2 regions of the Micromonospora sp. CA-249363 genome follow, and region 1 is predicted to be linked to the other one. Evidence: riboswitches for the same ligand, from Rfam matches in the RefSeq annotation. Region 1 holds a riboswitch; the other holds the start of a gene.
The links. Region 1 has a riboswitch for cobalamin ahead of cobN (cobaltochelatase subunit CobN). Riboswitches for the same ligand answer to the same signal wherever they lie in the genome.
Positions count from the first base shown of each region.

Region 1 (3,399 bases):
TCGGCGAGCAGGGCGCGCAGCTTCGCCAGTGCCCGGGAGGTACGGGACTTCACCGTTCCCCGGGGCCAGCTGAGCAGGACGCCCGTCTCCTGCTCGCCGAGATCGAGGAAGAACCGGCAGACGATCACCTCGCGGTCGCGTACCGGCAGTTGTCGCAGGGCCGCCACCAGCGCCGCCCGACGCTCGCCGGCCAGGACCGCGTCGACGGCGTCGTCCTCGGCGATCTCCGGTGGCGGATTCGCCGCCGCCCGCAGGACCAGGCCGTCCCGCCGGGAGCGGGACCGGTGCAGATTGCGGGTCTCGTTGGCGACGATCGCCAGCAACCAGGAGCGGAAGGACGACTCTCCCCGGTAACGGGACAGCTTGCGGTAGCCCTTCACGAACGCCTCCTGGACGACGTCCTCGGAGTCCGAACCCGCACCGAGCAGCACCGCCGTCCGGTACGCGGACGCGGTGTGCCGGGCGACCAGGAGGTCGTACGCCTCCAGGTCACCGGATCGGGCGCGGCTGACGAGCACGTCGTCGTCCAGGGGGAACCTCCGGTCGGACTCGCACTGATGACACCACCCGCGCGCGTCGGGTTCCGCCCCGGACGAGTCAGATTTCTCCCACCCGCCGTCCAGCGTGTTGCCAGGAATCGGTGCTGAACTGGGAGTGGAGTCGAGGGAGAGGGGCTGGGCATGGGCTGGTTCAACCGGCGGTCTCGAAGCGCCGAGGCGACCCCGACGAAGCTGGACCGGGAGGCCACCCGGGAGGACCTCGCCGCGCTGGAGGCGTTCGTCACCAGCCGGCGGGGCGTGGAGTTCTACCTGGAACCCGAGACGACCGCCACCGACACCACCGTGGTCGCGATCGCCCATGACGGCGAGTGGATCCGTCGCCGCACCGGCACACCCCGTGCGGCCGGCGACATCGCCCGCAAGCACGCGGTGCCGCTGTACGAGGCGGCCCGCACCGGCTACCCGGAGCGGATGCGGGTGTGGAATCGGGCACACCCGGAGCGCCACGCCCGCTGAGCCCTCCGCGTCAGACCGTCCCCGCGTCCCCGCTGATCTGCCGGGCCGGGATGACCGACCAGCGTGCCGGATGGGCGGCGCCACGCTGAGCGACCGCGCGGGCCAGGGCGTGTGACGCGTCCTTTGCTCTGCTTCCCTATACGCGACAGCCAGCGGGCCGCAGTGTCGCCTATGGGGAAGCAGAGCAAAGGACCGTGGGTGCAGGTCCGGGGGGGCATCGCGGTGTGCCGATCCGTCGCCGCGTCACCCGCCGATCCGTCGCCGCGTCACACCCGCCCGGCGGGTCGGGGCGGCGTTGACCGGCGGCTCGGCGGTGTGGCAGCATTCGCGGCCTGACGGCAGTGAAGGAAGTCGGTGCGAATCCGACGCGGTCCCGCCACTGTCACCGGGGAGTGATCCCCCCTCGTGAGTCACGACCGTGTGTCTGCGGTTGGAAGGCCGGGGGAGAGCGTCGATCCGGAAGCCAGGATACTTCGGCCGTCGGGACGTACCCCAGGGCGTGGACACCCGAGGAGGACCCGATGACGCTTGGCGTCTCCACCATCGACGGCCGCAGCCGTCTTCCGCACCGCTGCCGTCTCCCGCACTGCGGCCGTGCTGTCGCCGCGATCGGCATCGACTCCGTTTCCCGCTGAGTTCCGCGCCACGCCACCCGTCGCTGCCGGCCCCGTGCCGGTGAGCGGTCCGGGCCGCGGCGCCCCCTGAACCCCGCGCTCACCCCACGTCGTCGCCGAATCGCCTCCGCGAACGCGCTGACGTTACCGTCCGGAGCCTGCCGTGCGCATTCTGCTGCTCTCCACCGCCGACACCGACCTGCTGGCCGCCCGTGCCAGCGACGCCGACTACCGGCTCGCCAACCCCGCCCGCGTGGCGGCCGGCGAGGTGCCCGCCCTGCTGGACGGGGTCGGCCTCGCCGTCGTACGCCTGCTCGGGGGACGGCAGGCGTGGCCGGACGGCCTCGCCGCGGTGCTCGCGAGCGGCGTGCCCACGGTCGTGCTCGGCGGCGAGGCGCTGCCCGACGCGGAGCTGATGGCGGTCTCCACGGTGCCGTCCGGGGTGGTCGCCCAGGCCCTCGCGTACCTGGTCGAGGGTGGGCCGGACAACCTGGGGGAGCTGGCCCGGTTCCTCTCCGACACGGTCCTGCTCACCGGCGAGGGATTCGCCCCGCCCGCGCCGACCCCGTCGTACGGCGTGCACGGTGAGTACCCCACCGAACCGGATCGGCCCACCATCGGGATCGTCTTCTACCGGGCGCACGCCCTGGCCGGCAATACCGCGTTCGTCGACGTGCTGGCCGAGGCGGTGCGCGCGGCCGGCGGCAACCCGCTGCCGATCTTCTGCGGTTCGCTGCGCGGGCTGACCGCCGGCGCCGGCCCGCTCGGGCTCTTCGCCCGCTGCGACGCGTTGCTGGTCACCGTCCTCGCGGCCGGTGGCGCGGTCGCGGCGGACGCCTCCTCGGGCGGCGACGAGGACGCCTGGGACGTCGGCGCGCTCGCCGCCCTGGACGTGCCGGTCATCCAGGCGCTCTGCCTGACCAGCACACGCGAGCAGTGGGCCGGCAGCGACGCCGGACTGTCCCCGTTGGACGCGGCGATGCAGGTGGCCATCCCCGAGTTCGACGGCCGGATCGTCACCGTGCCGTTCTCGTTCAAGCAGGTCGACGCCGACGGTCTCTCGGTATACGTCGCCGACCCCGAGCGGGCCGCCCGCGTCGCCGGCATCGCGGTGCGGCACGCCCGGCTGCGGTACGTGCCGAACGCCGACAAGCGGATCGCCGTGGTGCTCAGCTCGTACCCCACCAAGCATTCCCGGGTCGGCAACGCCGTCGGGCTGGACACCCCGGCTTCGGCGGTCCGGCTGTTCGCCGCGCTCGCCGAGGCCGGCTACGACCTGGGCCACGCGCCGCCGCCCACGGACGGTGACGCGTTGATCCACGCGTTGATCGCCGCAGGTGGGCACGACGTGGAGTGGCTCACGCCGGAGCAGTTGGCGGCCGCCGAGGCGCGGGTGCCCGGGGAGACGTACCGGCGGTGGTTCGAGCAGATCCCGGTCGAGCTGCGCGCGCGGATGCGGGAGCACTGGGGTGAGCCGCCCGGCGAGCTGTACACCGAGGGCGGTGACATCGTGCTGGCCGGGCTGCGCTTCGGCAACGTGGCGCTGCTGATCCAACCGCCACGTGGTTTCGGGGAGAACCCGATCGCCATCTACCACGACCCGGACCTGCCGCCGAGCCACCACTACCTGGCCGCGTACCGCTGGCTCGCCGCTCCGGTCTCGGACGGCGGCTTCGGCGCGGACGCCGTGGTGCACCTGGGCAAGCACGGCACCCTGGAGTGGCTGCCGGGCAAGGGACTCGGCCTGGCCGCCGACTGCGCGCCCGACG
Region 1 is NZ_CP192020.1:3,470,364-3,473,762, reverse strand. Features, by position in the region: gene ACQPZK_RS16065 (RNA polymerase sigma factor) at 1-518, opposite strand, end outside; gene ACQPZK_RS16060 (hypothetical protein) at 681-1,016, shown strand; cobalamin riboswitch at 1,336-1,512, shown strand; gene cobN (cobaltochelatase subunit CobN) at 1,794-3,399, shown strand, end outside.

Region 2 (3,399 bases), 730 kb from region 1:
ACCGTGGACCGTGGTCGGTGAGTCGGACGACGGCCAGTGGCGCGACGTCGAACTGCCGGTACGCCGCCAGTGGCAGATCCAGGGCGTGCACGAGCGCGACCCGGATCACGAGCGGGTGCGTGACGGCAGTGACCCGTCGACCGGCGCCGCGCTGCGCGTCCAGCCACCGACCGACGCGCCGGCGCAGCGCGACGACCGACTCACCGCCGTGTGGCGCCGCGTCCGGCGCAGACAGCCACTCGCGCAGCCCGTCCGGTCGCGACGCGGCGATCTCCGCCAGGGACCGCCCGGTCCAGTCGCCGTAGTCGCAGTCGGTCAGCGCCGTCTCGACGGTGGGCGCGAGGCCGAGAGCGTGGGCGGTCTCCACGGCCGCCGCCGCGGGGCTGGACAGGCACGCCACGGCGTGACCCTGTCGCCGGCCCGTACCAGCGGGGGACAGGGCGAGGGCGGCGCGCCGGCCGCCCTCGTCCAGACTGTCGTCCCCGCCGAACCGGGCCTGCCGCAGGGCGGCGGTGTGACCGTGGGCGACCAGCCGCAGACTGGTGGCGCTCACCCCGCCAGTCGTGCGTCGGCGACCACGCGCTGGCGGTGCGTCAGGGCGGCGAAGAGCAGGCCGATCCCGGTCCACAGCACCACCTGGGTGCCGAGCGAGGCGAGGCGGAAGCTCCACAGCAGCGTCGCCGGGAAGTCGCCGGGGACCTCCTGGAACGACGGCAGCACCACGTACGACACGACGGTGACCAGCAGGAACCCGCCGACCGCCGCGCTGACGCGCAGCCACACCGGGGCGCGCTCGCCGACCGACCGGTAGCCCAGCGAACCGGACCAGACCGCCACCAGGCCGAGCACCACCATCAGCAGGTAGGTGACCGTGCGCTGGTTGATGGTGGCCGGGTCGCCGATGGCCGGCGGATTCGGCGGGTACTTGAGGAACGGCACGATCACCGCGCCGAGCAGCGCGCCACCGGCCAGCAGCAGCCCGGACCGCCCGTCGTCGGCGGTCCGCCGACGACGGCTGAGCAGGACGTACGCGCTGGCCAGCAGACCGCCCATCGCGGCGCCGAAGAGGCCGGTGGCCAGGAACAGGCCGCCGCGCTGGCCGTTGCGGCCGACCAGGGCGTCCTCGCCGTGCTGGTGCCCGTCGGCGACGGGCTCGGCGTGTGTGGCCGCCTCCTCGATGGCGATGGCCGCCTCGACGTGTGGCTCCCCGACGACGTAGGCGAACGTCCCGGCGAGGAGGCCGGCCACCAGGCCGGCGAGCAGCCCGCGCAGCAGGACCGAGACGAACGTGGGTGCGGTGCCCGTCAGTGGCACGGGACACCGAGCAGGTGCCGGCCGTCGTGCATCAGCTCGTGCAGGTACATCCCGCTGCGCGAGACGGCCCCCTGGTCGAAGGCGACGAGGTAGGTCAGCAGGGCGAGCGCGGCGACGGTGGCCAGTACCGTCCACAGGAGACGGGTCGGGACAGCGGGGTGCGCCAGCGGCTGGCTGGACGTGGAGCTGGACATGCGTGGACGAACCTCCTCGGGGATGACGCGTCCCCATCGCAAGGCTGCGGACGACCGAGCGTCCTGGCTCGCGACCCCCGGGCTGGGGACCGCTCACAGTGGCGCGACCGCGCCGGATTCTCACCGGCTTCCCTCGCGTCGCCGCAGATAGTGGGTCGACCGTAGCGGTGCCGGTTCTCCTCGGTCAAGCCGATGACGACGGTCGGGGCGTCACCGTCCGCCGTCCGGCCCGAGTCGATCGACGAGGACCGTCACCGTCGACCGCGACACGCCCGAGACCGACATGTGGGGTGTGACAAACGTGCTCGCCCCTATATATGGTGTCGACCGCAGCTGGTTCGGCCGTTCCGAGTGAGTGGTCGAGGCAAGAGGGAACCCGGTGGAAATCCGGGACTGTCCCGCAGCGGTGAGTGGGAACGACCGCCGTCATCAGCACTGGGCCATCGGCCTGGGAAGCGACGGCCAGTAGGTGACCGGGTGGGCCCGGTCGCGCCCGCGAGTCCGAAGACCTGCCAGCGCGCCGCGTACCCGAACCCGGGCGCGCGGCGGTCCGAGGCCGCGCGGTACGGCTGACGCCACCTGACCCACGCCCGCGCGGCGTGGAGTCCGGCGGTGTCCGCCTCCTTGCGTCCGAGGGCCCTTGAGGTCTCGAACTCCCGAGGAGTGAGTGGTGACAGTCACCGAGGTGGTCCCGGTCAGCGGCGAGGCCGTGCGGCGGACGCCGATGCAGGTGCGCAAGCGCGACGGCGGCACCGAGGCCGTGGACGTGAACAAGATCGTCCGGGCGGTCGAGCGGTGGGCCGACGACCTGACCGACGTCGACCCGATGCGGGTGGCCACCCGTACGATCAGCGGCCTCTACGACGGCGCGACGACGGCCGAGCTGGACCGGCTGTCCATCCAGACGGCGGCCGAGATGATCGGCGCGGAGCCGCAGTACTCGCGCCTGGCCGCGCGGCTGTTGGCCGGCTACGTCGACAAGGAGGTGCGGCGGCAGGGCGTCACGTCGTTCAGCGCGGCGATCCGGGCCGGCCACGCCGAGGGTCTGATCGGTGACGAGACCGCCGCGTTCGTCGCCGCCCACGCGGAGACGTTCGACAACGCCGTCGACGCCGACGGCGACCGCCGCTTCGAGTACTTCGGCCTGCGCACCGTCTACGACCGGTACCTGCTGCGCCACCCCACCACCCGGTTGGTGCTGGAGACCCCGCAGTACTGGCTGCTGCGGGTGGCCTGCGGCCTGTCCCGTACGCCGCAGGAGGCGGTCGACTTCTACCGGCTGATGTCCAGCCTCGCCTATCTGCCCAGCTCGCCGACCCTGTTCAACTCCGGTACCCGGCACACCCAGATGTCCTCGTGCTACCTGGTGGACTCGCCCCGCGACGAGCTGGACTCGATCTACGCGCGGTACGCCCAGGTCGCCAACCTGTCCAAGTTCGCCGGTGGCATCGGCATCGCGTTCTCCCGGGTCCGGTCCCGGGGCGCGCTGATCCGGGCCACGAACGGGCAGTCCAACGGCATCGTGCCGTGGCTGCGTACGTTGGACGCGAGCGTCGCGGCGGTCAACCAGGGCGGCCGGCGCAAGGGCGCGGCCTGCGTCTACCTGGAGCCGTGGCACCCGGACATCGAGGAGTTCCTCCAGCTACGGGACAACACCGGCGAGGACGCCCGGCGTACGCACAACCTCAACCTGGCCAACTGGATCCCGGACGAGTTCATGCGCCGGGTCGAGGCCGACGAGATGTGGTCGTTGTTCGACCCGGACGAGGTGCCTGAGCTGCCGGACCTGTGGGGCGAGCGGTTCGACGCCGCGTACCGGGCCGCCGAGGCGCAGGGCCGCTACGTGCGGCAGCTGCCCGCCCGCGAGCTGTACGGGAAGATGATGCGGACC
Region 2 is NZ_CP192020.1:2,744,934-2,748,332, forward strand. Features, by position in the region: gene ACQPZK_RS12565 (histidine phosphatase family protein) at 1-553, opposite strand, end outside; gene ACQPZK_RS12570 (CbtA family protein) at 550-1,314, opposite strand; gene ACQPZK_RS12575 (CbtB domain-containing protein) at 1,305-1,508, opposite strand; cobalamin riboswitch at 1,544-1,683, opposite strand; cobalamin riboswitch at 1,826-2,039, shown strand; gene ACQPZK_RS12580 (ribonucleoside-diphosphate reductase subunit alpha) at 2,233-3,399, shown strand, end outside.
Region 2: linked by a shared signal. The riboswitch ahead of ACQPZK_RS12575 (CbtB domain-containing protein) and the one ahead of cobN (cobaltochelatase subunit CobN) in region 1 are both predicted to bind cobalamin.